Regions from separate parts of the Streptomyces sp. NPDC056480 genome, predicted to be linked through region 2. Evidence: riboswitches for the same ligand, from Rfam matches in the RefSeq annotation. Region 2 holds a riboswitch; each other region holds the start of a gene.

Region 1 (9,367 bases), on a different contig from region 2:
CGAGGTTGCGCACCTCGAGCTCGGCATGGCGGAGGCGTTCGAGCACGGCCTCGGCGTGCGGCAGCAGGGTCTCGCCGAGCTCGGTCAGGGTGGCGCCTCGCGGTCCGCGCTGGACGAGCCGGGCGTCGAAGTGCGCTTCCAGGGAGGCCAGGTGGTGGGTGATCGTCGGCTGGCTGTAGTGCAGCGCACGGCCGGCGGCGGCCAGTGATCCCTCCTGGGCGATGGAGCGGAGTACCTGGAGATGTCTCACGTCGAGCATATAGAGATCCTATGGAGGGTCCACGAAAAGTCCACCGTTCCTCAATGGCTTGAGGACTGTCACGCTCCCGGGGTGAACACGCGAACGACCGATCACCGCACCCCGATCCCCACCGATCCCGGCTCCGGCCAGCTGTCCGCCCCCTTCGCGGAGGCGGTGCTCGCCCATGCCGCACGGGACTGGCTCAGGCTGAACGTCCCCGGCCATGCCGCCGCCCCAGGATCGGACCTCGCCGGGTTCTTCGGCTCGCGGGTCACGGCCCTGGACTTCCCGCCGCTGCTCGACGGCATCGACCTCGGCGCGGACACCCCGCTCGACAAGGCGCTCGCGCTCGCCGCGGAAGCCTGGGGCGCCCGGCGCACCTGGTTCCTGACCAACGGCGCGTCGCAGGGCAACCAGATCGCCTCGATGGTGGCCCCCTCGCTGGGCCGCACGCTCGTCGTGCAGCGCAGCGTGCACTCCAGCGTGATCGACGGGCTCGTGCTCTCGGGCATGGACGCGGTCTTCGTCCAGCCTTCGGTCGACCGCGAGCAGGGCATCGCCCACGGCGTGACCGCCGCGGACGTGGCGGCGGCACTGGAGCGGACGCCCGACGCGGCCGCCGTGTACATCGTCTCCCCGAGCTACTTCGGCGCGGTCGCCGACGTGCGCGCCCTCGCGGACACCGCCCATGCCGCCGGAGTCCCCCTGATCGTCGACGAGGCATGGGGATCCCACTTCGGCTTCCACCCCGCGCTTCCCGCGGGCGCGCTCTCCCTGGGCGCGGACCTGGTGACGTCCAGTACGCACAAGCTCGCGGGCAGCCTGACGCAGTCGGCGATGCTGCACGTGGCGGAAGGCCCGTTCGCGGACCGGCTCGAAGCGCTGGTGGACCGGGCGTTCCGGCTGGTGCAGTCCACCTCGGCCAGTGCGCTGCTGACCGCGTCCCTGGATCTCGCGCGCAGGAGCCTGGTCACCGACGCCGTGGCGACGGCGGCGTCGGTCGAGGCCGCCGACGAGGTCCGGGGCGTCGTGCGGGCGCTCGGCCGGTTCAGGGTGGTGAGTGACGGCTTCCCCGCCTTCCCCGACATCGTCGGCTTCGATCCGCTGCGGATCGCCCTCGACACCCGCGCCGGCGGGATCACGGGCCACGAGGCCAGGCGGCTGCTCTTCCGGGACCACCGGGTGATGGTCGAGGTGGCGACCGACGCGGCGATCGTCGCCGTGATCGGCGCGGGCTTCGTCCCCGACACGGACCGGTTCCTCGAAGCCCTGCACACCCTGCCGTCGCCGCTCACCGGATCCGGCACCGACCCGGCGGCCGTGCCGCACCTGCCCGTACCCGGCCCCGCGAAGCTCACGGCCCGCGAGGCGTTTCTGAGCCCGACCCGGGTGCTGCCCGCGGAGCGGGCCGTCGGACGGATCTCCGCGGACACGCTGGCCGCGTACCCGCCCGGCATCCCCAACGTCCTGCCGGGCGAGGTCATCACAGCCGAGGTCGTGCGCTTCCTCCAGCGGACCGCGAGCGCACCGAACGGCCATGTCCGCGGGGCGCTCGACCTGAGCGTCACCAGGCTGCGCGTCGTCGACTGAGACGCCCGCCCCCCCGGGGTGGGGGGTGGACTTACTAGGACGTCCAACTATATGTTCGTGGACAAGCCCGCGGTGCAGGGAAGCCGGTGTGAATCCGGCGCGGTCCCGCCACTGTGACCGGGGAGTGTGCTCTTCAGCAGATGAGGCCACTGACGGAATCCATCCGTCGGGAAGGCCGGAGAGCGCGCGCTGATCCGGGAGTCAGGATACCGGCCGTGGGGTGTTCCGTGTTGTCCACGAGGATGGAGCAGACACGCATGGCACCGGTACGTGACCACGGCCCAGGTGATCCGGCGGAGTACCCGAACCCCGAGGCCCTGTCCTCGCGTTCGTGACTCGACGGAGGCGTCCTCGCCTCCCCCTGTCCCGCGGGAGGACCCGCGTGCGCGCACCCCGATCGGTGCCGTGCTCGCTCTCCTCGCCGCGCCCTCCTCGGATCCTCACCTGACGAGAGCAGGCTTCGATGGTCCGCGAACTCACCCATTTCATCGGCGGAAAGCACACCACCGGCACCTCCGGTCTCTTCGCCGACGTGTACGACCCCAACACCGGCGCGGTCCAGGCCAGGGTCCCCCTGGCCGGACGCGTCGACACCGAGGCGGCGATCGCCGACGCCGAGACGGCCCAGCAGGAGTGGGGCCGGTGGAATCCGCAGCGACGCGCACGCGTCCTGCTGCGCTTCCTCCAACTCGTCGAGGGCGAAAGGGACTCCCTGGCCCGGCTGCTCTCCGCCGAACACGGCAAGACCGTCGCCGACGCCCACGGCGATCTTCAACGCGGCCTGGAGGTGGTCGAGTTCGCCGCCGGGATCCCGCACCTCCTCAAGGGGGAGTTCACCGACAACGCAGGCACCGGCATCGACGTGCACTCGCTCCGCAGCCCACTGGGAGTCGTCGCCGGGATCACCCCCTTCAACTTCCCCGCGATGATCCCGCTGTGGAAGGCCGCACCGGCCCTGGCCTGCGGGAACGCGTTCATCCTCAAGCCGTCCGAGCGTGACCCCTCCGTACCCCTGCGGCTCGCCGAGCTGTTCCTGGAGGCCGGGCTCCCGCCCGGCGTGCTCAACGTCGTCAACGGCGGCAAGGAAGCCGTCGACACCCTCATCGAAGACCCCCGCGTCCAGGCCCTCGGCTTCGTCGGCTCCACCCCGATCGCGGCGCACATCTACGCCACCGCCGCCGCGCACGGCAAACGCGCCCAGTGCTTCGGCGGCGCCAAGAACCACATGATCGTGATGCCCGACGCCGACCTCGACCAGGCCGCCGACGCGCTGATCGGCGCCGGCTACGGGTCCGCCGGCGAGCGCTGCATGGCCATCTCCGTCGCCGTCCCGGTGGGGGAGGAGACCGCCGACGCGCTCGTCGCGAAGCTGAAGGAGCGCATCGCGGGCCTGCGGATCGGCACCTCCGACGACCCGGACGCGGACTTCGGTCCCCTCGTGAGCCGCGACGCCCTCCACCGGGTGAACCGCTACGTCGGCATCGGCGTCGCCGAGGGAGCCGAACTCGTCGTAGACGGACGGGAGTTCACTCTCCCCGGTCACGAGGACGGATTCTTCGCCGGACCCTCGCTGTTCGACCGGGTCACCCCCTCGATGAGGATCCACCAGGAGGAGATCTTCGGCCCCGTCCTGTGCGTCGTACGGGCCGCGGACTACGAGGAGGCCCTGCGGCTGCCCAGCGAGCACCCGTACGGCAACGGCGTGGCGATCTTCACCCGGGACGGCGACACCGCCCGCGACTTCACCCGCCGCGTCAACACCGGCATGGTCGGCGTGAACGTCCCCATCCCGGTCCCCGTCGCCTACCACACCTTCGGCGGCTGGAAGCGCTCCGGCTTCGGCGACCTGAACCAGCACGGCCCCGACTCCATCCGCTTCTACACCCGGACCAAGACCGTCACCTCGCGCTGGCCCTCCGGGGTCAAGGAAGGCGCGAGCTTCACCATCCCGACGATGGGATGAGCGCCGTGACCACCCTCACCGAGGACCAGCTCGCCCTCGCCGAAGTCACCCTGGACTTCGCACAGGAGCAACTCGCCCCGCACGCCGTGGCCTGGGACCAGGACAAACACTTCCCCGTCGACGTCATCCGCAGGGCCGCCGCACTCGGCCTCGGCGGCGTCTACGTACGGGAGGAGCACGGCGGCTCCGGACTCACCCGGGCCGACGGCGTCCTCGTCTTCGAGACCCTGGCGACCGGCTGCCCCTCCATCGCCGGCTACCTCTCCATCCACAACATGGTCGCCTGGATGATCGACCGGTACGGAGACCCCGCCCAGCGTGCCCGGTGGCTGCCCGGCCTCTGCTCCGCCGAGACCCTGGGCAGCTACTGCCTCACCGAACCCGGCGCCGGCTCGGACGCCGCCGCGCTGCGGTCCCGCGCCGAACGGGACGGCGGGCACTACGTCCTGACCGGAGTGAAGCAGTTCATCTCCGGCGCCGGGGTCTCCGACGTGTACCTCGTCCTCGCCCGCACCGGTGGGGACGGCCCCCGCGGGATCTCCGCCTTCGTCGTCGAGCGCGACGACCCCGGAGTCTCCTTCGGCGCCGACGAACGCAAGATGGGATGGAACGCCCAGCCCACCCGCCAGGTGGTCCTCGACGGCGTGCGGATCCCCGCCGACCGGCGCCTCGGCGCCGAGGGCGAAGGCTTCCGCATCGCCATGCACGGTCTCAACGGCGGCCGTCTCGGCATCGCCGCCTGCTCCCTCGGCGGCGCCCGGAGCGCCCTCGACCGCAGCCTCACCCACCTCGCCGACCGCGAGGCCTTCGGCGCGCGACTGCTCGACGCCCAGGCCCTGCAGTTCCGGCTGGCCGACATGGCCACCGAACTCACGGCCGCCCGCGCGCTGGTACGGCAGGCCGCCGAGGCCCTGGACCTGGGTGACCCGCAGGCGGCCCAACTCTGCGCCATGGCCAAGAGGTTCGCCACCGACACCGGGTTCTCGGTCGCCGACCGGGCGCTGCAACTCCACGGTGGATACGGCTACTTGAGCGAGTACGGCATCGAGAAGATCGTCCGGGACCTGCGGGTCCACCGGATCCTGGAAGGAACCAACGAGATCATGAACGTCATCGTCGCCCGCGGCCTGACGGAGCACCTGCGATGACCGGCGACCACACGACGGGCGACCACACGACCGGCGACGAAGAGGTCGTCGTCCGCGTCGAGGGGCGCACCGGCCGGCTGATCCTCAATCGCCCCAAGGCCCTGAACGCGCTCAGCCACGGCATGGTGCGGAGGATCGAGCAGGCCCTCACCGCCTGGCGGGACGACCCCGCCGTCGAGACGGTCGTGATCTCCGGGGCCGGGGAACGCGGACTGTGCGCGGGCGGCGACATCCGCGCCATCTACGAGGACGCCCGGGTGGGCGGCACCGAGTCCGCCGAGTTCTGGCGGGACGAATACCGGCTCAACGCCCTGATCGCCCGCTACCCCAAGCCGTACGTGGCCCTCATGGACGGCATCGTCATGGGCGGGGGCGTCGGCGTCTCCGCCCACGGCACCGTACGGATCGTCACCGAACGTTCCCGCGTCGCCATGCCCGAGACGGGAATCGGCTTCGTCCCCGACGTCGGCGGCACCTACCTCCTCGCGCTGGCGCCCGGCGAACTGGGCACCCACCTGGCCCTGACCGGCTCGGCCGTCGGCGCCGCCGACGCCCTGCTCTGCGGCATCGCCGACCACTACGTACCGTCCGAGCGGCTCGACCGGTTGACGGCGGCGCTCGCGCGGACCTCCGTGCACGACGCCCTGGCGGCACACGTCGAGCAGGCGCCGCCCGGGCGACTGGCCTCCCACCGAGAGTGGATCGACCACTGCTACGCCGCCGACACGGTCGAGCAGATCGTGGACCGGCTCCTCACGAGCGGCGTGCCGGCCGCCGAGGAGGCCGCCGCCACGCTGGCAGCCAAGTCCCCGACCTCCCTCAAGGTCACCCTGACCGCCTTGCGGCGGGCCCGCGGGCTCGGCCCGCTGGAACGGGTCCTCGAACAGGAGTACCGGGTCTCGTGCGCGGCGCTCACCTCGCCCGACCTGGCCGAGGGCATCCGGGCCCAGGTCATCGACAAGGACCGCGATCCCCGCTGGTCGCCCGCCGCCCTCGCCGACGTCACCGGAGAGGACGTGGCGCGGTACTTCGCCCCGCTCGGCGCCGACCGCGAACTGCGGCTCCCCGCCGTCACCGACTCGTTCCAGGAGGTGCCCTGGTGACCCCCGTCATCGCCTTCGTCGGCCTCGGCCGCATGGGCGGCCCGATGGCCGCCAACCTGGCCGCCGCCGGCCACCGCGTCCTCGGCTTCGACCTCGTCCCCGAGGCGATGACCACAGCCTCCTCGACGGGTGTGGAGACGGCGCAGTCCGCCGCCGCGGCCGCCGGCGAGGCGGACGTCGTCATCACCATGCTGCCCACGGGGCGCCACGTCCTCGCCCTCTACCGCGACCAGGGCCTCCTCGCGGCCGCGAAGCCCGGCACGCTGTTCATCGACTGCTCCACCATCGACGTCGCCGACGCGCGCGCCGCCCACGAGGCGGCCACCGCCGCCGGACACATCGCCCTGGACGCCCCCGTCTCCGGCGGAGTGGTGGGCGCCGAGTCCGCCACCCTCACCTTCATGGCCGGCGGGGGAGAGGCGGAGTTCGCCCGGGCGGAACCGATGCTGGCCGTCATGGGCAGGAGGGCCGTCCACTGCGGAGGCGCGGGCGCCGGCCAGGCCGCCAAGATCTGCAACAACATGATCCTCGGCATCTCGATGATCGCCGTCAGCGAGGCCTTCGTCCTCGGCGAGAGCCTCGGCCTCTCGCACCAGGCCCTCTACGACGTCGCCTCCACCGCCTCCGGCCAGTGCTGGGCGCTCACCGCCAACTGCCCCGTCCCCGGGCCCGTTCCGGCGAGCCCGGCCAACCGGGACTACCGCCCGGGGTTCGCGGCCCCGCTCATGGCCAAGGACCTCCGACTCGCCGCCGACGCCCTGCGCACCGCCGGCATCGACGCCGGGCTCGGCCCGCGCGCCGCCGAGCTGTACGCCGCCTTCGCGGCGGGCGACGGCGCGGCCCAGGACTTCTCCGGCATCGTCCACGTCCTCCGCGACACGGCCGCGGACGCACCGAAGGGAACGACCACCGCATGACCGGCACCGACCACGAGACGATCACCGTCGAGCGTACGGGCGGCCGCACCGCGCTGCTCACCCTCAACCGGCCGAAGGCGCTCAACGCCCTCAACCTCCAGGTCATGCACGAGGTCGTGGCCGCCACCGAGGCGCTCGACCGCGACCCGGACATCGGCTGCATCGTCCTCACCGGCTCCCCGAAGGCCTTCGCGGCCGGAGCGGACATCAAGGAGATGCAGCCCCAGGGGTACATGGACATGTACCTCACCGACTGGTTCACCGCCTGGGACCGGCTCGGCAACCTCCGTACCCCCACCGTCGCGGCCGTCTCCGGCTACGCCCTGGGTGGCGGCTGCGAGCTGGCGATGCTCTGCGACATCCTCCTCGCCTCCGACACGGCCGTCTTCGGCCAGCCCGAGATCAAGCTGGGCGTGATCCCGGGCATCGGCGGATCCCAGCGGCTCACCCGAGCCGTCGGCAAGGCCAAGGCCATGGAACTCTGCCTGACGGGCCGCACCATGGACGCCGTCGAGGCCGAACGGGCCGGTCTGGTGTCCCGGGTCGTCCCGGCCGACGCGCTCCTCTCCGAGGCCCTCGCTGTCGCCGAGACCGTCGCCGGGATGTCGAAGCCGGTCGCCATGATGGCCAAGGAGGCCGTCGACCGCGCCTTCGAGACCACCTTGGCCGAGGGCGTCCGCTTCGAACGCCGGCTGTTCCACGCGGTGTTCGCGACCGCCGACCAGAAGGAGGGCATGTCCGCCTTCGTGGACAAGCGGCGCCCGGACTTCACCCACCGCTGACGGACGGCCCCGTGCCCGGGCCGGGCGCCGACGGCGCCCGGCCCGGACCCACGGGATCAGGGCCTCCCGGAGGCCAGTTCCGCGCGCACCTCACGGGCGGCCGCGACGAGGTTCTCCAGCGAGGCCCGGGTCTCCGGCCAGCCGCGGGTCTTCAGCCCGCAGTCGGGGTTGACCCAGAGGCGCTCGGCGGGGATGGCCTCAAGTCCCTTGCGGAGAAGGGCGGCCGCCTCCCCGGCGCTCGGGACGCGCGGGGAGTGGATGTCCCAGACGCCGGGTCCGGCCTCGCGGGGGTAGCCGTGCTCGGCGAGTTCGTCGGCGACCTGCATGTGGGAGCGGGCCGCCTCCAGGCTGATGACGTCCGCGTCGAGGTCGTCGATGGCCCGGACGATGTCCCCGAACTCGGCGTAGCACATGTGGGTGTGGATCTGGGTGTCCGGCCGCACGCCGCTGGTGGTGAGGCGGAAGGACTCGGTCGCCCAGGCCAGATAGGCGGCGTGCTCGGCGGTGCGCAGCGGAAGCGTCTCGCGCAGCGCGGGTTCGTCGACCTGGATCACCGAAGTCCCGGCCGCCTCCAGGTCGTTCACCTCGTCGCGCAGCGCGAGCGCCACCTGCCGCGCGGTGTCCCCGAGCGGCTGGTCGTCCCGTACGAAGGACCAGGCGAGCATGGTCACCGGACCGGTCAGCATGCCCTTGACCGGTTTCGACGTCTGCGCCTGTGCGTACGTCGTCCAGCGCACGGTCATCGGCTCGGGGCGGGAGATGTCCCCGGCCAGGACCGGCGGCCGCACGTAGCGGGTGCCGTAGGACTGGACCCAGCCGTGCTCGGTGGCCAGATAGCCGGTGAGCTGCTCGGCGAAGTACTGCACCATGTCGTTGCGTTCGGGCTCGCCGTGCACCAGGACGTCGATCCCCGTCTTCTCCTGGAAGGAGAGGACCTCGCGGATCTCGTCCTTGATCCGCTCCTCGTAACCGGCGGCGTCGATCCGGCCGGCCCGCAGATCGGCCCGCGCGACGCGCAGCTCGCCCGTCTGCGGGAACGAACCGATGGTCGTCGTCGGCAGCAGCGGAAGGCCCAGCTGGGCCCGCTGGGCCACGGTCCGTACCGGGTACGGCTGCGAGCGCCGCCCGTCGGCGTCGGTGATGGCGGCGGCACGGGCCCGCACGGCGGGGTCCCGGGTGAGCGCGGACCCGGCTCGGGACGCCAGATCGGCGCGGTTCGCGGCGAGTTCGGCCGCGACGGCGTCCGTGCCCTGGGCGAGCCCGCGCGCCAGGACGGCGATCTCCGCGGTCTTCTGGCGGGCGAACGCGAGCCAGCGGGCGATCTGCGGATCGATCTCCCGCTCGGCGGCGGCGTCGATCGGCACGTGCAACAGGGAGCAGGAGGCGGCGACGTCCACCCGATCGGCGAGCCCGAGGAGGGTACCGAGGGTCCCCAGGGACTTCTGGTAGTCGTTGATCCAGACGTTGCGTCCATTGACGACACCCGCCACCAGGCGCTTGCCGGGCAGCCCGCCGACGCCGGCGAGGTCGTCCAGGTTGGCGGCGCCCGAGTCCGTGAAGTCGAGGGCGAGCCCTTCGACCGGCGCCTTGGCCAGCACGCCCAGGGCGTCCCCGAGCCGCCCG
Region 2 (9,367 bases):
ATCGTCTTGCGGGCCAGGCCCGCCGCCTCGGCCTTGCGGTAGGCGGCGTCGAACTCCTCGCCCCACAGGTCGACCAGCTCGGGCACGTCCGCCGGGGAGAACAGCGACCAGTCGGCGTCGGCGTTGACCCGGCGCATGAACTCGTCCGGGATCCAGTGCGCCAGGTTCAGGTTGTGCGTACGGCGCTGGTCCTCGCCCGTGTTGTCGCGGAGCTCAAGGAACTCCTCGATGTCCGCGTGCCAGGTCTCCAGGTAGACGGCGGCGGCCCCCTTGCGGCGGCCGCCCTGGTTCACGGCGGCGACGGAGGCGTCGAGGGTCTTCAGGAACGGCACGATGCCGTTGGAGTGCCCGTTGGTGCCGCGGATCAGCGAACCGCGGGCGCGGATGCGGGAGTAGGAGAGGCCGATGCCGCCCGCGTGCTTCGAGAGGCGCGCGACCTGGTGGTAGCGGTCGTAGATGGAGTCCAGCTCGTCCTGCGGGGAGTCCAGGAGGTAGCAGGAGGACATCTGGGGGTGGCGGGTGCCGGAGTTGAAGAGCGTGGGGGAGGACGGCAGGTAGTCGAGCCGGCTCATCAGGCGGTAGAGGGCGGCGACCTCGTCGAGCGCGCGGACGCTGTCGTCCTCGGCGAGGCCGCAGGCCACGCGGAGCATGAAGTGCTGCGGGGTCTCGATCACCTTGCGGGTGATCGGGTGGCGCAGCAGGTAGCGCGAGTAGAGGGTGCGCAGGCCGAAGTAGCCGAAGCGGTCGTCCGCGGCCGCGTCGATCGTCGCGTCGAGCCGGTCCGCGTGCAGCGCCACGAACTCGGCGGTGCGGTCGGCGATCAGACCCTCGCGGTGACCGACGGCGACGGAGGCCGAGAAGGAGAACGAGCCCTGACCGGCGGCCTCGTCGGCGATCGTGATCGTCAGGAGCCGGGCGGCGAGCCGGGAGTACGCCGGGTCCTCGGCGATCAGACCGGCGGCCGACTCGGTGGCCAGCTCGCGCAGTTCCGCGTCGTCCGCGACGGCGCTGCGGCCGCGGAGCGCGGCGGCGGCGACCTTGCCGGGGTCGGTGTCGGGGAGATCGGCGGTGAGGTCGGTCAGGGTCCGCAGCAGCACGGTCCCGGGGCCGTCGCTCTCGACCGCGGAAGCCTCGGCGGAAGCCGGATCGGCGGGCGCGATGGTCACGTGGGGGCTCTCCCTCGCTCGGCTCGGGGCCGCGGCGGGGGAAGGCGGGCAGACGGGCATCCGTAACGCCGGACGCGACGCTTCCACCGGCCCACTCCGCGAGGCCCGGACGTCATTGGCACCCGGAACGGACGGACCGGATGCGCTGCCGGCAGGTCCTCGGACTCACCTCGCCCGAATACGTCGTATCCGTACGAAGCACACCGTTGCGGGACAGTTCCGGATTCGCGCCGGATTCCCCTGCGTCGACAGCGAGGACGAGCATACATGTGGGGGGCGCCCCGTGCGGCACCCCCCACATGTTGTGTCGCCCCCCGGCTCAGAACTCCAAGGAGTAGGTGCGCAGGCGATGGTCGGGGATCGGCTCCCAGTCCCGGTCCGGGGTGCGGAGGAAGCCCAGACGCTCGTAGATCCGGTGCGCGGAGACCATCGTGGCGTCCGTGGAGAGCACGATGCGGCGGCACCCGGGGAGGGCCCGTGCGCGCTCGATACAGGCCCGTACGAGGGCCTCTCCGACGCCCCGGCCGCGGGCCTCCCGGGAGACCACGAGCATCCGGAACTCGGCCTCGCCCTCGATCGCGATGTCCGCCCACGGAGTGGAGCCGGTGGCGAAGGTCACCCCGCCGAGCAGCCGTCCGTCGGCGTCCTCGGCGACGAGCACCTCGCTCTCGCGCGCCCGCCGGGCCGTGTCACGGAGCACGTGCAGATACGAGTCCTCCGCCCCGTACTTCAGCAGCCCGTCGTTCAGATAGGTCCCCGCGGTGAGCTCACCGAGCGTCTCGTGGTCCTCGGGCCGTACCGCCCTGATCGTGAAGTCCATGAGGGCAGTGTGCCTCCGGCCGCCCGGAGGACCCCAGCGGGTCTCAGCCACCGGCCCCCACCGAGTTGTCGGGGGCGCCGTCGCCCACCGGCGGCAGATCGCCCCGCTCGACGGGCTGTCCGCCGCCCGTCCGCTCCGGCAGGACGGCGTCGAGCTCGGCGGCGCCGGCGCGGTGGGTGCGCTCGGCGGCGCCCCGGAGTGCCTTCCGGTCCACCGTGAGCGGGGCGGCGACCTCGACGCGCAGCCCGTTCTCGGTGCGCACGTACGCGTGCTGCCCGGCGGAGCGCAGGTACCAGTGGTCGCCGTCCCGGACACAGCCGTCAGGTCCGGCGGTGTTCGCCGCGGCGCACTCCTTCTCCGTGAACGGGCGGCGCTCGGCGGAGACGGTCAGGCGGACGCCGTCCTTCCGCAGGTACGTGACCTGGAAGCCGTCGTCGCCGATGACCCCCGACGCCATCCGGGAGGCCTCGAAGCCCTCGGCCTCGGTGACGTACACATGGTCCTTGTCGGTCTGTGCCCAGCGGGCGCGGGCGTCCAGCTCGGCCGGGTGGGGCGTCGGGCCGCCGCCCGGCGTCTCGGTGCCGCAGCCGGTGACGGCGAGGGCGAGGGCGAGCGGGAGCAGTGGGAGCAGGGTGAGTCGTGGTCCGGTGCGCATGTCCCGCATCCTCGCGCGGGGACGGCGAAGGCCGCCATGCCTCGGGGGAGGCAGGGCGGCCTTCGTCGGGTCCGGCGGCGGGTCAGTGGGTCTCGGCGCCGACCTTCGGGAGCTTCTTGACCCCGGCGTCGCCGGCGTCGGCCGTGTAGTCCTCCGGGGAGGTCTCGTCGATGCCCTCGGGGGCCTTGACGGCCTTGAGGACGAAGGTCAGGACGACCGTGACGAGGACGTTGAGGAGGAAGGCGGTCAGACCGATGTAGCCGATCTCGCCGATGCCCGGGATCTCGGCGGAGGAGCCGCCGAAGTGCTTCTGGGTCGGGCTGGCCACCCCGTAGGCGGCGACCGTGCCGTAGATCATGCCGACGGCCCAGCCGGCGAGCAGCGCCCAGCGGTGGAACCAGCGGGTGAAGAGACCGCCGACGAGCGCCGGGAAGGTCTGCAGGATCCAGATGCCACCGAGCAGCTGGAAGTTGATCGCGACCGTCTTGTCCATGGTGAGGACGAAGGCGAGCGCGCCGACCTTCACGAGCAGCGAGACCAGCTTGGAGACCTTGGTCTCCTGGGCCGGGGTGGCGTCCGGTTTGATGAAGTCCTTGTAGATGTTGCGGGTGAAGAGGTTGGCCGCGGCGATCGACATGATCGCGGCCGGTACGAGCGCGCCGATGCCGATCGCGGCGAACGCGACGCCCGCGAACCAGTCCGGGAACATCGTCTCGAAGAGCTGCGGGATGGCGAGCTGGCCGTTCTTCACCTGGATCCCGGCGGCGATCGCCATGAAGCCGAGCAGCGCGAGCAGGCCCAGCATCAGCGAGTACAGCGGCAGGATCGTGGTGTTGCGGCGGATGACCTCACGGCTCCGGGACGACAGCGTCGCCGTGATGGAGTGCGGGTACATGAAGAGCGCGAGCGCCGAGCCGAGCGCCAGCGTCGCGTACGTCCACTGGCCCGCCTCGCCGGGGACGAGCGAGCCGCGCGGCTTGCCGGTCGCCGGGTTGGTCTGCGCGTACGCCTCGCCCGCCTTGGCGAAGATCTCGTCGAAGCCGCCCAGCTTGATCGGGATGTAGATGATCGCCACCGCGATGACGATGTAGATCAGGGTGTCCTTGACGAAGGCGATGAGCGCGGGGGCGCGCAGACCCGAGGAGTACGTGTACGCCGCGAGGACACCGAAGGCGATGAGCAGCGGCAGGTCCTTGATGAACCAGTGGGTGGTCTCGCCGCCGCCGACGCCCATCACGTCCAGGACGGCCTGGATGCCGACGAGCTGGAGCGCGATGTACGGCATGGTGGCGAGGATGCCGGTGACCGCCACCGCGAGGGAGAGTCCCTTGGAGTCCCAGCGGCCGCGCACGAAGTCCGAGGTGGTGACGTACCCGTGCTTGTGCGAGACCGACCAGAGGCGCGGCAGGAAGGTGAAGATCAGCGGGTAGACCAGGATCGTGTACGGCACGGCGAAGAAGCCGGCCGCGCCCGCCGCGTAGATGGCCGCCGGGACGGCGACGAAGGTGTACGCGGTGTAGAGGTCGCCGCCGAGCAGGAACCAGGTCACCCAGGTGCCGAACGACCGGCCGCCCAGTCCCCATTCGTCGAGGCTGTTCTCGTTCTCGGCCTTGCGCCAGCGCGAGGCGAGGAATCCCATGACCGTGACGGCCAGGAAGAAGAAGATGAAGACGGCGAGTGCGACGCCGTTCACGCCGTCCTTCATCGCTCGTCACCCCCCTTGCGGGCACGCTGGTCCAGCTGCCACAGCTTGTACGCGACCATGGTGAGCGCGGTGGAGATCAGCACCCAGAGCATCTGGTACCAGTAGAAGAACGGGATGCCCGCGAAGAGCGGTTCGACCTTCGCGTACGAGCTGACCCAGAGCATCGCCACGAACGGCGCGAACAGACAGAGCGCGATCACCACCCTCAGCGGCGTGATGGTGGGTTGTTTCCCTTGTGTCGCTTCTGGCATGGCGATTCCGGTCCCCTCGCTGATCACCTCGGTAATGCTGGGGAAATCTAGGGGACTGTTCCGCTCCATGGAACCCCTGTCCGCATAACGGATGGGACTCCGTCAGCTGTGGTCGTGGGAGCGGTCCCTCGGCGCGGTGCTCAGAGCCAGCCCTCCTTGGCGGCCCGCACCCCCGCCTCGAACCGGCTGCGCGCGCCGAGCCGGTTCATCAGCTCCGAGCTCATCCGGCGCACGGTCCGCAGCGAGATCCCGAGCCGCCGTGCGGCGATGTCGTCCGTGCAGCCGATGCCGAGCAGCATGAGCAACTCCCGCTCCTGCGGGGAGAGATCGTGCTCGTCGCGGCGCGGACTCTCGCCGAACGGCGTGCCGGCGTCCCATAGCCGGTCGAAGAGCACCACGAGCGCGTGCACCAGGCCGGGGCTGCGGACCTCCAGGGCGCCCGCGCGCCCGTCCTCGGGGTCGACGGGGACGAGCGCGGCCTCCCGGTCGACGATCACCATGAGCATCGGCACCACGGGCACGGTCCGCGCCTCGCCGCCGAGATCGCAGTACCAGCGCACGTATTCGACGGTCGGCGGGTCGTTGCGGAAGCTCTCCTGGTAGATCGACCGGATCTTCACGCCGCGTTCCAGGGCGAGTTGGTCGAGCGGCTGGCTCGCGTCCATGGTGTCGGGGAGCTGCGCGCCGCCCGGGAGCAGCGAGAGGCACTCGGTGCGGGCGTTCGCGGCCAGGTCCTCCAGGCGTTCCCGGACGTTGTCCAGGCCGGTGATGCGGTCCACCAGGTCGTGCCGGACGCCCGGTTCCGAGTGGTCCGCGTACGAGGCGAGGATGCCGGCCACGGCCCGCCCCGCCCGTTCGACCTGGCGTTTCCGCTTGCTCAGCTCGGCCTCGGCGCGGGAGAGCAGGAAGGAGAAGCCGACGTCCGGGTTGAAGGGTTCGACCTCGCCCGAGGAGTCGTCCATCAGCACGAGCTTGAGGTCCGCGAGGCAGGCGAGCGCCTCGCGGACCTCGGACGCGGGGCGGCCCAGATGGGCCGCCATCTCCGTCACGTCGAACTCGGGCCGCTCCAGGAGCAAACGGTAGACGGCCTCCGTCGACTCCTTTATGCCGAGCGCCTCCAGCATCCCCTGTCTCCCCCTCGTCACGTTCCGTACCGCGACCGCCCCGCAATCGTGATCGCGGTCGTCGATGCTAAGTGGGAGGGGCCCTCTAGGTCTAGACCAATTGGAATGAACTCCGGTATGTGGGACGCGCGGGGGGCGCGGGCGGGGTGCGGCGACGGCCGGCCAGCGCGTCGAACAGCGCCGCCATCGCGAACCCCGAGACGAGCAGGGCCAGTTCGACCTGCGGGCCGATCCCGACCGCGAGCACCGCGAGCGCGCCCGCCCCCGCCGCCACCGGCCCCGCCCACGAGGGGCCGCCCGCCGCCGACGCGACCGAGCGGTCGAGGGACACGCAGAAGGCGAAGGCGCCGACGACGAGGGGGACCCAGCCGGTGACGGCCCCGGTGCCGGGCGGACCCCACTGCCACAGGACGGTGAGCGCACCCGCCGCGGCGACGGCGGCGAGGAGGGCACCGGACACGGCGCGGACCGCGGTGCCCGCCGTGGTGAGGGCGGCGAGGGCGAGGAGGGCGGCGAGGGCGGCCGCCGGAACCGCGGAGGGGAGGAGCCCGTAGACGCCGTCCACGAGATCGCGGTCCACCACGCCCGAGCCGCCGACCAGCGCCGGGTGCGTCCCTCCCGAGAGCGCCGACCGCAGCGCCGTCACCGTCGCCGCGCCCGCCGCCGTCATCGGCTCCTCCTCCGGTACGACCACGATCACGGCCGAACCGTCCCTGCGCCAGTCGGCCGCCGCCGGCGCCGCCGCGAGCAGCACCCCCGGGACCCGGGCCGCCCGCGCGGCCACGGCCTGCGCGTCCGCGCCCGCGGGGACCAGGACCTCCAGCGGATTCAGGACGCCCGACGGCACCCCTGCCGCCGCGAGCCGGTCGAGGCCGTCGCGGGCCGGGCCGGCCGCCACCAGGGCGTGCGCCTCCGGATTGCCCACCCGGAGCTGCGTGGCCGCGCCGGCGAGCAGCACGAGGAAGGCCAGGCCGACCGCCGCCGGGATCGTGCGGGGCCGCCGGCCGACGCGTGCCGGCGCCGTACGCGCCGTACGCGCCGTCCGGGCGGTCCGGGCAGTCCGGGCAGTCCGGGTGGTCCGAGTCGTCCCCAGTGCCCGCGTCGTCCGTGTCTTCTGTGTCGTCCGTGGCCTCCGCGTCGCCATCGAGCGGAGCACCGGCGTCAGGGTCAGGGCCGTCGCCGTGCCCACCGCCCACACCGCAAGACCCGCGACACCGACCGAGCGCAGGAACGCCGCCGGGAACAGCGCGAGGACCGCGCAGGCCGCCGCCCCCGCCGCACCGGCCGCCACCGCGGACCGGGCGGCGGACTCCGGCGGCTGCGCCCACCGGTGCACGGCGAGCACCAGGGACGTGACCGGCACCAGATAGACCACGACGAAGCTGATCTCGGTGAACCCCGCCACCGCCTCCACCAGGACCAGCGCCCCCACCGAGGTCACCCCGGCGAGCAGCAGCGGCGCCAGGACCCCGAGCGGCGAGCGGAACGCCAGGACCAGCAGCCCGAGCAGCCCGAGCGCACACGCGGCCTTCACCGCGAGGGCCGGCGCGCCCGGCCCCGCCACCGCGCTGTCGTGCTGGAGCGGGAGCACGCCCGTCACCTCGACCCGGGCCTCCGGCAGCGCCGCCCGCAGCCCTTCGCGCAGGGTGCCCGCCGCCTCCTCGACGGCCGTGAGCCCCGCGAGGTCCGGCTTCCCGGCACCCGGGTAGACCAGCGCGTACACCGTGCTGCCGTCCGCGCCGAGGAACCCCTCGTCGCCCGTGCCCGCGAACGAGACCGTCCGCGCGCCCGGGCCCGCCGCCCGCCGGACGGCGTCCTCGAACCGCCCGGCCGCATCCTGGGCGCGCACGTCCCCGGCGGCCGGCCAGCTCGCGACCGCGACCAGCGGAGCGACGGCCGCCCCGTTCCCGTACCGCTCCTGGACCGCCTGGTTCGCGCGGTGTCCCGGCCCGCCCGAGGCGGTGAACGACTGGTCGAGCCGGCCGAGCCCGGCCACCGCCACCACGCCGCCGAGCAGCAGCACGAGCAGCCATCCCACGCCGAAGGCCACCCGGTGACGGAGCGCGAAACCCCTTAGCCGTACGGCCTGTTCAGTCGACATCGTCGAGCCGCTTCCTCAGCTCGTCGTCCAGGCGCAGCCCCACCGCGCCGAGCGTCTCGTCCAGCTGCGCCGTCGAACTCGCCCCGATCACCGGGAGTACGGGCAGCTCGCCGCCCAACGCCCAGGCCAGCACCACCTGGTTGGCGGTCACGCCCAGCTCCGCCGCGACCTCCGCGAGCACCTTGAGCCGACGCTCCGAACCCTCGTGCCGGTACTGCTCCGGAACCTCCTTGCCCGCATCGGTGTACGCCCCCGTCAGCTGCGTCGTGTACGCCGTGAACGTCAGCTCCGGACGCGTCGACAGATAGTCGAGCAGCTCCTCCGAGGCGTGCGGGTTCACCCCGAACTCCGCGCCGGGGCGCGGCCGCAGATAGGTGTACCGCTGCTGCACGGCCGCGTAGTCCGGCACCCCGGCGGCGACCGCCGCGCCCCGCGACTCCTCGATCCGCCAGGCCGCGAAGTTGGAGCAGCCGGCCCGGCCGATCTTCCCCGTGTCCTCCAGCTCGCCGAAGGCCCCCATGGTCTCGGCGACCGGCGTCCGCCGGTCGTCGATGTGCGCGTAGTAGAGATCGATCCGGTCCGTGCCCAGGTTCCGCAGGCTCTCCTCCACCTGCCGGCGCAGCACCGGGGCCGAGAGCCCCTCCGCGCACTCCGGCCAGGCCGAACCGGGCGGGTCCGGCAGCGCTCCGACCTTGGTGGCGAGCACCATCTCGTCCCGGACGCCCCTGCTGCGCAGCCAGCGGCCGATCAGCAGCTCGCTCTCGGCGCCGGTCGCACCCGGCTCCCAGAACGCGTAGGTGTTGGCGGTGTCGATGAAGGTGCCGCCGGCCTCGTGGAAGCGGTCGAGGACGGCGAAGGCGGCGGCCTCGTCGATCCGGGTGCCGAACGGCAGGGTGCCCAGGCACAGGGTGCTCACACGGGGGCCCTCGGGGCCGCCCAGGTGGGTGTACTCCATGGGTTCTTCCCTCTCTCTCATAGGTGGGGGGTGGTGACGGTCAGCTCCTGGACCAGGTGGTCCGAGAGGCCCTCCGCGGCGCGGAAGCGGTACGAGCCGACCCGGGCGCCGCCGCCGGTGAACGCCCAGTCGATCCGCCACAGCCGCAGCCGCGCGCGGGCGTTCCAGCTGGCCGGGAGGAGCGAACGGCAGGCACCGATCGAGTCGCGCAGCGAGCGCGGCATCCGGCGGACGTCGCCGATGGCGGCACTCGTGTTGAAGTCCCCGGTCACCAGGACCGGGTGCGGGTTCCCCCGCAGGTCGGCGACGAGCGCCGCGTACTCCCGGTCGCGGGCGGCGGCCCGGCGCCGCATGTCCCGGAGGAACGCGGGCCGCAGCGGGTTCATCACCGTGAGCTGGACCGGGATGTGCACGTTGTACGTGGACAGGATGCCGTCGCCGACCCGCAGGTCCACCCGGAGCGAGCAGGCGCCGACCGGCACCGGCGGCCCGGCGGGCGGGAACCGGGACAGCGTCACGGAGTTGTTGTCGACGGCCAGGTGGTGTTCGGGGAACGCGGCCCGGATCCGCTCCTCGTCGTCGATGTCCCA
Region 3 (9,367 bases), on a different contig from region 2:
GTTCGGCGTCCTCTCCGAACAGGGACTTCTTCTCCTGCTCGGTGAAGCGATTCATGCACGCGTTCTCCGTCGCCCGCAGGGAGATCATCTCCATGGTCAGCGACTTCCGCATGCCGGTGTGGCGGGCGTACAGCGTCCAGCCCCGCTTCCTGAGCGTGTGCTGGAGCATGGTGCCGCCCTTGTCGTCGAGCTTCTCCACCTGGCGCTCGCCCTGGACCCAGTCCTCGGCGACGAGCGCCGTGACCGCCTTCTCGAGGGCGCCGCGCGATCCGTCGACGGGCGGGCCGACGTACTGCCAGGAGGCGGTGCAGGCGAGGACGCGCTCCTGGAGCCGCTCCTGGTCCGTGGACGGGGTGGGGCGCGGCGTGGAGCCCGTCGGGACCGGCCCGCCGGCCCCCGGCAGGTCGGACTTCGGCAGCCCCGCCTGCTTCACGGCGGCGACGATCTCGGCGTGCGCCGCCTCACGGCCGAAGGCCGGGGCGGCGGCCCCTCCCCCAGCGCCGGTCCCGCATCCGGCCCCGAGGACCACCGCCGCCGTCGCACTCGCGACCGTCGCCCACCCTCTGCCCCGGCCCCTGCCCCGACCCCGCATGACTGCCCCGCTCCCTGCGCGTACGTACGTGTGCCGAGGGAGTCTCACACACGCGGTACGCGCAGGTCGCGGCGGTTCCGGCGGCCCGGGGCCGGCGGCCCGGCTACTCCTCCGGCGGGAAGACCGGCTCCCCGCCCTCCGCCAGAGTGATCATGATGGCCTCCACCGGGCACCCCTCGGCCGCCGCGAGCAGCTTCTCCCCCGCGTCCGACTCCGGTTCGCGTGCGTGGGACTGCCGGGCGGTGTCGAGGCGGAAACCGTCCGGGGCGTGGTTCACGCACATGCCGGAACCGATGCAGACGCTCCGGTCGACCTCGACGTGCCAGCGGTCCCCCATCACGCGCCGCCCTCGTAACCGGCCGGCAGGTGGATCATCTTGTGCTCCAGGTACTCCCCGAAGCCCTCGGGCCCGAACTCCCTCCCCAGTCCGGAGTTCTTGTAGCCGCCGAACGGGCCGAGCATGTCCAGGCTGAAGGTGTTGACGTTGAAGGTGCCGGTGCGCACGCCGCGGGCGAAGTCGATGCCGCGCTCCACGTCCCCGGTCCAGACGCTGCCGCTGAGCCCGAAGTCGGAGTCGTTCGCGAGGCGCAGGGCCTCGGCCTCGTCCCCGTACGGCAGGAGACAGATGACCGGTCCGAAGATCTCCTCGCGGGCGATCCGCATGGAGTTGTCGACGCCGCCGAAGAGCGTCGGCTCGACGTACCAGCCCCGTTCGAGCCCGGCCGGCCGGCCGCCGCCGGAGAGGACCTTGGCGCCCTCCTCCTGGCCGATCCGGATGTAGTCGAGCGAACGCTGCTGCTGCCGCTGGGCCACCAGCGGCCCGACCTGGGTGGCGGGGTCGAGCGGGTCGCCCACGACGAGCGCGCCGGCCGCCGCGGCGAAGGCCTCGGCGATCTCCTCGTACCGGGAGCGGGGGACGAGGATCCGGGTCTGCGCGACGCACGCCTGGCCGTTGTTCATCCAGGCGGCCGGGACGATCCCGGCGACGGCGGTCGCGAGGTCGGCGTCGGGCAGGATCACGGCGGCAGACTTCCCGCCGAGTTCGAGGGTGACGCGGGTGAGGTTGCGGGCGGCGACCTCCATGACGCGCTTGCCCGCGGCGACCGAACCCGTGAAGGAGACCTTGTCGACGCCGGGGTGCCCGACGAGGTACTCGCTGACCTCGCGGTCGGCGGGCAGGATGCTGAGCACGCCCTCGGGCAGCCCGGCCCCGGTGGCGATGTCGGCGAGGATGTACGAGTCGAGCGGCGACTCCGGCGAGGGCTTGAGGACCACCGTGCAGCCGGCGAGCAGCGCGGGCCCCAGCTTGGCGGCGGCGGTGAACTGCGGCACGTTCCACGGGACGACGGCCGCGACCACCCCCACCGGCTCGCGCCGGACGAGCAGCGGGCCGAGGACGCCGCCGCGCCGCTCCTCGTAGGTGAAGTCGCGGGCGACGGTGATCGCCGCGTCCCAGACCATCATCGCGCCGAGCGCCTGGGCGAGGACGGACCAGGAGTACGGGGAGCCGTTCTGCGCGCTGATGGACCGGGCGATCTCCTCGTGGCGTACGGCGATCGCGTCCTTGATGCGGCTGACGACGGCGATCCGCTCCTCCACCGTCATCCGGGGCCAGGGCCCTTCGTCGAAGGCCCGGCGGGCGGCGGCCACGGCCCGGTCGACATCGGCGGTGGAGGCGTGCGGGACGCGCCCGATGACCTGCTCGGTGTGCGGGGAGACGACCTCGATGACGTCCTCGCCGAGCGGGTCGGTCAACTCCCCGCCGATGAACAGCTTTCCGTGCTCCACAAGCTCGGTCATGACCGCCGCCTTCATGAGGAGATGTTGTCCCTGACGATGCATCAGAACTGATACCAGTTCTAGTTATCGAGGGCAATGCTCCGGACGGACCCCGGCCGCGCCCGCGCCCCGCCCCCTCCCGGCCATGGCCGAAGTCCTGTTCCCCCGGGCTACACCTGACGTATCGTCAGTTCCAGATACGGAGAACGCGCGCCCCGCACCGCCGCGGAGAGACGAGGACCCATGCCCGCTCCACAGGGACCGCTGCCCCAGGTGACCGAGCACGGCGGAGGCGTCTGGTCGCTCCGGGTGCCCATCCCCGACAACCCGCTCGGCCACACCCTGGTCCACGTCCTCGACACCGACCGCGGCCCGGTCCTCGTCGACACCGGCTGGGACGACCCGGCCTCCTGGACCGAACTCACCGGCGGACTCGCCGCGCTGGGCATCGACGTGCCGGACGTCCACGGCGTCGTCATCACCCACCACCACCCCGACCACCACGGCCTGTCCGGCAAGGTCCGCGAGGCGTCCGGGGCCTGGATCGCCATGCACGCCGCCGACACCGACGTCGTACGCCGCACCCGGGACGCCGAGCCGGGCACCTGGCTCGACTACCTCGCCCGCAAGCTCGCCGCCGTCGGCGCCCCCGAGGACCACCTCGTCCCGCTGCGGGCCGCCCGCACCTCCGGCCGGCTGCGCACCCTGCCCGGGCTGCGCTCCGCCCTCCCCGACCGGGAGATCGCCCCCGGCGAACTCCTCGACCTCCCCGGACGGCGACTGCGCGCGATCTGGACCCCCGGCCACACCCCCGGCCACGTCTGCCTCCACCTGGAGGAGGAGCACCCCTCCCGGCTGCCCGGCCACGGCCGGCTCTTCTCCGGCGACCATCTGCTGCCCGGGATCACCCCGCACATCGGACTGTACGAGGACCCCGACGACTCCACCGTCACCGATCCCCTGGGCGACTACCTCGACTCCCTCGAACGCATCGGCCGCCTCGGCGTCGCCGAGGTCCTCCCCGCCCACCAGCACGCCTTCACCGACGCCGCCGGCCGGGTCCGCGAACTCCTCGACCACCACGAGGACCGGCTCACCGGACTCCTCGACCTGCTCGCCACCCCGCTCACCCCCTGGCAGCTCGCCGTGCGGATGGAGTGGAACCGCCCCTGGGACCAGATCCCCTACGGCTCCCGCAACATCGCCGTCAGCGAGGCCGAGGCGCACCTGCGCCGCCTGGTGAAACTCGGCCGCGCGGAGGCGGTGCAGGGGACGGACCCCGTGGAGTACGTGGCGGTGTGAGGCACCTCGCACCCGCCGGGCCGCGGGCCTACGGGCCGGTAGAGTGGGCGGGTCGTCATCATGCCCGTACGGGGGGAAGCCGGTGCGAATCCGGCACTGACCCGCAACCGTGAACGACCCCTACAGGGGAGTCGTGAGTCGGAATGCCCCGTCCGGGACGTGACCGCCGGCACCGTCGAGGAATACGGAGCCGGAGCCTGGTGCCCCTGAGGCGTGCCGGTGCCCGGCCGCAGGAGAGGGCCCCATGAACACCGTCCGCCGCGGCGCCACCGCGCTCGCAGCCGCCACCGTCCTGCTCGGCACCGGAGCGGCCGGGGTGGCGGGAGCGGCCAGCACCGCCCCCTCCCCCACGCCCTCCGCCGTCACGATCCCGGACGGTCTGTACGGCACGAACGACCCGACGTACGACGGTGTCTGGCGCCAGTCCCAGGCCTTCCTCGCCCAGCGCGCCACCGGTTTCCAGCCCGCCGACAAGTCCGTGGAGTGGCTGCTCGGCCAGCAGTGCGCGGACGGCTCGTTCAGCTCGTACCGCGCCGACGCCACGACGCCCTGCGACGCGAAGACCATGCGGGACACCAACGCCACGGCGATCGCCGTGCAGGCACTCCGGGCGGTCCGGAAGCAGTCGGCCTCCCCCGAGACGGTCGACAAGGCCGTCAAGGCGGGCTCCGACTGGCTGCGCACCGTCCAGAACAAGGACGGCGGCTGGGGCTACAGCCCGGGCGGCGCCAGTGACGCGAACTCCACCTCGGTCGTCGTCGGCGCGCTCGCCGCGACGGGCGTGCGGCCCGGCTCGTTCACCTCCGCCGAGGGCCGTACGCCCTACGACGCGCTCCTGTCCTTCGCGCTGCCCTGCACGGACAAGGAGGGCCCGGGGGCCTTCGCGTACCAGCCCGACAAGGCCGGCAAGCTCCTCGCGAACGCCGACGCCACCGCCGCGGCCACCCTCGCGGGCCTCGGCAAGAGCGTCGTCGCCACCAAGGCCTCGCCGGAGCAGCCGCCGGTCTGCAACGACCTGTCGAAGCCGACGATCGAGCGGGCCGCGCTCAACGGCGCCTCCTACCTGGCGAAGGCCCTCGCGAAGACCGGCCACCTGACCCTGCCGCCGATGCCGGGCGCCACCGACACCACCGAGCAGCCCGACATCGGCAACACCGCCGACGCCGTCGTCGCGCTCGCCGCGTCCGGCGCCTCGAAGGAGGCGAAGCCCGCCGTGGAGTGGCTGGAGAAGAACTCCGCCGCCTGGGCGAAGAAGGGCGGCCCGGCCGCGTACGCGCAGCTGATCCTGGCCGCGCGGGCGACGGAGACGGACCCGCGCGAGTTCGCTGCGGCGGACCTGGTGGAGCAGCTCAACGCCACCGGCCCGGCGCCGAAGACGCCCGACACCTCGGCCTCGTCCACGAGTGACGACGAGGGCGGCTTCGACATCTGGTGGATCATCGGCATCGGCACGGTCGTCGGCGTCGGCATCGGCTTCCTCGTGAGCGGCCGCAAGAAGTGACCGCCTCGCGAGGCGACGGTGCGCGAGGAACCGGTGCACGAAGGCGTGGCTCCCGTGCCGCGGGAGCCGCGGCCGGGGCGCTTCTGACGCTCGGCTCGGTCGTGGCCGCGGCGGCCCCGGCGCAGGCCGCCGGCTACCGCTACTGGTCGTTCTGGGAGAGCGACGGCGGGAAGGCCTGGACGTACGCCACCCAGGGTCCGGCGACCGCACGCCCCGCCGACGGCGACGCGATCGGCTTCCGCTTCGCGATCAGCAACGGCACGAACGACACCTCCCGGCCGTCCGTCGCCCCCGACTTCACGAGGATCTGCGGGGGCGTGGAGAAGAAGGACGGCACGAAGCGGGTCGCGGTCGTCGTCGACTTCGGCGGCCCGGCGGACGCGCCGCCCGGCGAGACCCCGCCGGAGAAGCGGGTCGAGGCCGGCTGCGCGCAGGTCCGTGAGGACGCGACGGGCGCGGAGGCGCTCGCCGTGGTCGCGAAACCGCTGCGGTACGACGGCGCGGCCATGCTGTGCGGCATCGCCGGCTACCCCGCGCGGGGCTGCGGCGAGCCGGTCGCGGAGACCGCTGGGACCGGTGGGACCGGGAAGACCCCGGCGTCGGCCGCGCCGAGCGCGTCGGCGACCGCCGGCGAGGAGGGCGGGGGCCCGTCCTTCGGCGTGCTCGCCGGCGGGGCGGCCGTGCTGGCCCTGGGCGGGGCGGCGATCTGGAAGGCCCGCCGGCGCGGATGAGCCCGGTATGAAGGTTCCTGACGTCCTCCGTGCCCCGGAGGCGAGCCGGTCCAACGCCCTGCACGCCGGGGCGTGGTGGGTGTGGGCGCTCGGCCTGGCCGTCGCCGCCTCCCGCACGACGAACCCCCTCCTCCTCGGCCTCCTCGTCGGGGTCGCGGGCTATGTCGTGGCGGCCCGCCGTACGGACGCGCCCTGGGCGCGCTCGTACGGCGCGTTCGTGAAGCTCGGCCTCTTCGTCGTCTTCCTGCGGGTCGTCTTCTCGCTGCTGCTCGGCTCCCCGATCCCGGGGACCCACCTGCTGTTCACGCTGCCCGAGGTGCCGCTGCCCGAGTGGGCGCAGGGGGTGCGGATCGGGGGGCGGGTGACGGCCGAGCAGCTGGTGTTCGCGCTGTACGACGGCGCGAAGCTGGCGACCCTGCTGATCTGCGTGGGCGCGGCGAACTCGCTCGCCAACCCGGCGCGGCTGCTCAAGTCGCTGCCGGGCGCGCTGTACGAGGCCGGGGTCGCCGTCGTCGTGGCGATGACCTTCGCGCCGAACATGGTCGCGGACGTGGTGCGGCTGCGTACCGCCCGACGCCTGCGCGGCCGCCCCACGGGCGGGGTGCGGGCGGTGCTCCAGATCGGGCTTCCGGTCCTGGAGGGGGCCCTGGAGCGGTCGGTCGCGGTCGCCGCGTCGATGGACGCGCGCGGCTACGGCCGGACGGCGCAGGTCCCGGCCTCGGTACGCCGCACCACGAACCTCCTGACCCTGGGCGGACTGCTCGGAATCTGCGCCGGTACGTACGGGCTCCTCGCGGCGGAGGGCGCGGGATACGGGCTGCCGCTGCTCGGCGCCGGGCTGGTCGCGGCCATGGCGGGGCTGCGGCTCGGCGGCCGCCGGACGGTCCGCACCCGGTACCGGCCGGACCGCTGGGGGGTGCGGGCCTGGCTGGTCGCGGGGTCCGGGGTGGCGGTGGCGGTCCTGATGATCTGGGCGAACACGTACGCGTCCGAGGCGCTGCACCCCGGGGTCGTACCGCTGGAGGCTCCGGAGCTGCCGCTCTGGCCGGCGGTGTCGATCCTGGTGGGCCTGGTGCCGGCGTTCGTGGCCCCCGTACCCGCGACAGCTCCCGCTGCGAAGGAGAAGGCGTGATCCGCTTCGAGAACGTCTCGGTGACCTACGAGGAGGATGCCGAGCCGACCCTGCGGGACGTGAACCTGACCGTCCCCGAGGGCGAGCTCGTCCTGCTCGTCGGCCCTTCGGGCGTCGGCAAGTCGACCCTCCTCGGCGCGGTCTCCGGCCTCGTCCCCCACTTCACCGGCGGCACCCTGACCGGCCGGGTCACGGTCGACGGCCGCGACACCCGCACGCATCCGCCGCGCGAGCTCGCGGACCTGGTCGGCACGGTCGGCCAGGACCCGTCCGCGCACTTCGTCACCGACACCGTCGAGGACGAGCTGGCGTACGGCATGGAGTCCCTGGGCCTCGCGCCCGGCGTCATGCGGCGCCGGGTCGAGGAGACCCTGGACCTGCTCGGCCTCGCGGAACTCCGCGACCGCCCGATCGCGACGCTCTCCGGGGGCCAGCGCCAGCGGGTCGCGATCGGCTCGGTCCTGACCCCGCACCCGAAGGTCCTGGTCCTGGACGAGCCGACGTCGGCGCTGGACCCGTCGGCGGCGGAGGACGTCCTGGCGGTGCTGCAACGGCTGGTGCACGACCTGGGCACGACGGTGCTGCTCGCGGAGCACCGCCTGGAGCGGGTGGTGCAGTACGCGGACCAGGTGCTGATGCTGCCGGAGGGCGTGATGGGCGCCCCCGCCGAGATCATGGCCGTGTCGCCGGTGCATCCGCCGGTGGTGGGGCTGGGGAGGCTGGCGGGGTGGGACCCGTTGCCGCTCACGGTGCGGGACGCGCGTCGGCGGGCCGGCGAGATGAAGGGGCGGCTGGAGGGGCGGGCCCCTGCGGGGCCGGCGGGATTCTCAGCCCGTCCGGCGTTCGAGGAGCGGGGTCCGGGGCGGAGCCCGGTTCCCGGGAAGGGGCGGGGTGGGGGACTCGACCTGTTCAAGCGGCGCCGTACCCCGTCCGCACCCGCCACCCCCACCACGACCCCCCTCGTCCTCGCCGACCGCCTCGGCGTACGCCGCGGCCGCGTCGAGGCGCTCCGTCGCATCGACCTCCAGGTCCAGGCGGGCGAGACCCTCGCCCTCATGGGCCGCAACGGGGCCGGCAAGTCCACCCTCCTCTCCACCCTCGTCGGCATGATCGCCCCGACCTCCGGCACCGTGCGTGTCGCGGGCCGGGTCCCGCACACCACAAGCCCCCGCGAGCTGATCCGCCAGGTCGGCCTGGTTCCGCAGGAGCCGCGGGACCTGCTGTACGCGGACACCGTCGCCGCCGAGTGCGCGGCGGCCGACGGGGACGCGGGCGCCGCGCCCGGGACCTGCCGGGCGCTGGTGTCCGAGCTGCTGCCGGGCGTCGCGGACGACACCCACCCGCGGGACCTGTCGGAGGGGCAGCGGCTGGCGCTCGCGCTCGCCGTCGTCCTGACCGGCCGCCCGCCCCTGCTCCTCCTGGACGAGCCGACCCGCGGCCTGGACTACGCGGCGAAGGCCCGTCTGGTCGCCCATCTCCGTACCCTGGCCGCCGAGGGACACGCGATCGTGCTCGCGACGCACGACGTGGAGCTTGCGGCCGAGCTGGCGCACCGGGTGGTGATCATCGCCGACGGCGAGGTGGTGGCGGACGGGCCGACGGCGGAGGTGGTCGTCTCCTCCCCCGCGTTCTCGCCGCAGGTGGCGAAGATCCTGGCCCCGCAGCCGTGGCTCACGGTCGAGCAGGTGGAGGCGGCCCTGTGAGCACCCGCCCGGTACGCGCGGTCCGGCTGGGACCACGCTCCGTCACCGCCCTGGCCCTGGTCTCCCTCATCGGTCTCTTCGCGTTCTGCTGGCCGCTCTTCGCGGACGCCGGTTCCGCCGTGACCTCGCACGCCGGGGACGCGCCGTGGCTGTTCGCCGCCCTGCTGCCGCTCCTCGTGGCGGTGGTCGTGGCGACGATCGCGGACTGCGGGATGGACGCGAAGGCGGTGGCGATGCTGGGCGTGCTGGCCGCCGTCGGCGCGGCCCTGCGGCCGCTGGGCGCGGGGACGGCCGGTCTGGAGCCGATGTTCTTCCTGATGGTGCTGAGCGGCCGGGTCCTCGGGCCGGGCTTCGGTTTCGTCCTCGGCGCGGTGACGATGTTCGCGTCGGCCCTGCTCACGGGCGGGGTGGGGCCCTGGATGCCGTTCCAGATGCTGTCGATGGGCTGGTTCACGATGGGCGCCGGGCTGCTGCCGGGGCCGGTGGGGGTCCCCCCTGCCCGAGCGGAGCCGAGAGCTTGGGGGAGGCTGCGGGGCCGGGGTGAGCTGCTGATGCTCTCGGCGTACGGGTTCGTGGCGGCGTTCGCGTACGGCACGATCATGAATCTGCAGGGCTGGGTGCTGCTCC

What was found. A riboswitch is a leader RNA that binds a small molecule or an ion and turns the genes downstream of it on or off. The one in region 2 is predicted to bind cobalamin.
Region 1: another riboswitch for cobalamin. It lies ahead of ACFQ79_RS04775 (CoA-acylating methylmalonate-semialdehyde dehydrogenase); the one in region 2 lies ahead of ACFQ79_RS28590 (ribonucleoside-diphosphate reductase subunit alpha).
Region 3: another riboswitch for cobalamin. It lies ahead of ACFQ79_RS14080 (prenyltransferase/squalene oxidase repeat-containing protein); the one in region 2 lies ahead of ACFQ79_RS28590 (ribonucleoside-diphosphate reductase subunit alpha).

What each region holds. Positions count from the first base shown of each region.
Region 1 covers NZ_JBHTSA010000005.1:173,276-182,642, reverse strand. Annotated here, with positions in the region: gene ACFQ79_RS04785 (LysR family transcriptional regulator) at 1-259, opposite strand, end outside; gene ACFQ79_RS04780 (aminotransferase class I/II-fold pyridoxal phosphate-dependent enzyme) at 332-1,831, shown strand; cobalamin riboswitch at 1,885-2,064, shown strand; gene ACFQ79_RS04775 (CoA-acylating methylmalonate-semialdehyde dehydrogenase) at 2,295-3,794, shown strand; gene ACFQ79_RS04770 (acyl-CoA dehydrogenase family protein) at 3,791-4,942, shown strand; gene ACFQ79_RS04765 (enoyl-CoA hydratase/isomerase family protein) at 4,939-6,045, shown strand; gene mmsB (3-hydroxyisobutyrate dehydrogenase) at 6,042-6,962, shown strand; gene ACFQ79_RS04755 (enoyl-CoA hydratase) at 6,959-7,744, shown strand; gene metE (5-methyltetrahydropteroyltriglutamate--homocysteine S-methyltransferase) at 7,801-9,367, opposite strand, start outside.
Region 2 covers NZ_JBHTSA010000081.1:19,881-29,247, forward strand. Annotated here, with positions in the region: gene ACFQ79_RS28590 (ribonucleoside-diphosphate reductase subunit alpha) at 1-1,166, opposite strand, end outside; cobalamin riboswitch at 1,299-1,444, opposite strand; gene ACFQ79_RS28595 (GNAT family N-acetyltransferase) at 1,486-1,986, opposite strand; gene ACFQ79_RS28600 (hypothetical protein) at 2,030-2,641, opposite strand; gene mctP (monocarboxylate uptake permease MctP) at 2,724-4,346, opposite strand; gene ACFQ79_RS28610 (DUF3311 domain-containing protein) at 4,343-4,597, opposite strand; gene ACFQ79_RS28615 (LuxR C-terminal-related transcriptional regulator) at 4,738-5,721, opposite strand; gene ACFQ79_RS28620 (MMPL family transporter) at 5,813-7,822, opposite strand; gene ACFQ79_RS28625 (aldo/keto reductase) at 7,812-8,777, opposite strand; gene ACFQ79_RS28630 (endonuclease/exonuclease/phosphatase family protein) at 8,795-9,367, opposite strand, start outside.
Region 3 covers NZ_JBHTSA010000025.1:39,334-48,700, forward strand. Annotated here, with positions in the region: gene ACFQ79_RS14060 (hypothetical protein) at 1-592, opposite strand, end outside; gene ACFQ79_RS14065 (ferredoxin) at 696-929, opposite strand; gene ACFQ79_RS14070 (aldehyde dehydrogenase) at 929-2,392, opposite strand; gene ACFQ79_RS14075 (MBL fold metallo-hydrolase) at 2,615-3,673, shown strand; cobalamin riboswitch at 3,705-3,841, shown strand; gene ACFQ79_RS14080 (prenyltransferase/squalene oxidase repeat-containing protein) at 3,918-5,174, shown strand; gene ACFQ79_RS14085 (SCO2322 family protein) at 5,171-5,905, shown strand; gene ACFQ79_RS14090 (energy-coupling factor transporter transmembrane component T) at 5,913-7,037, shown strand; gene ACFQ79_RS14095 (ABC transporter ATP-binding protein) at 7,034-8,740, shown strand; gene ACFQ79_RS14100 (ECF transporter S component) at 8,737-9,367, shown strand, end outside.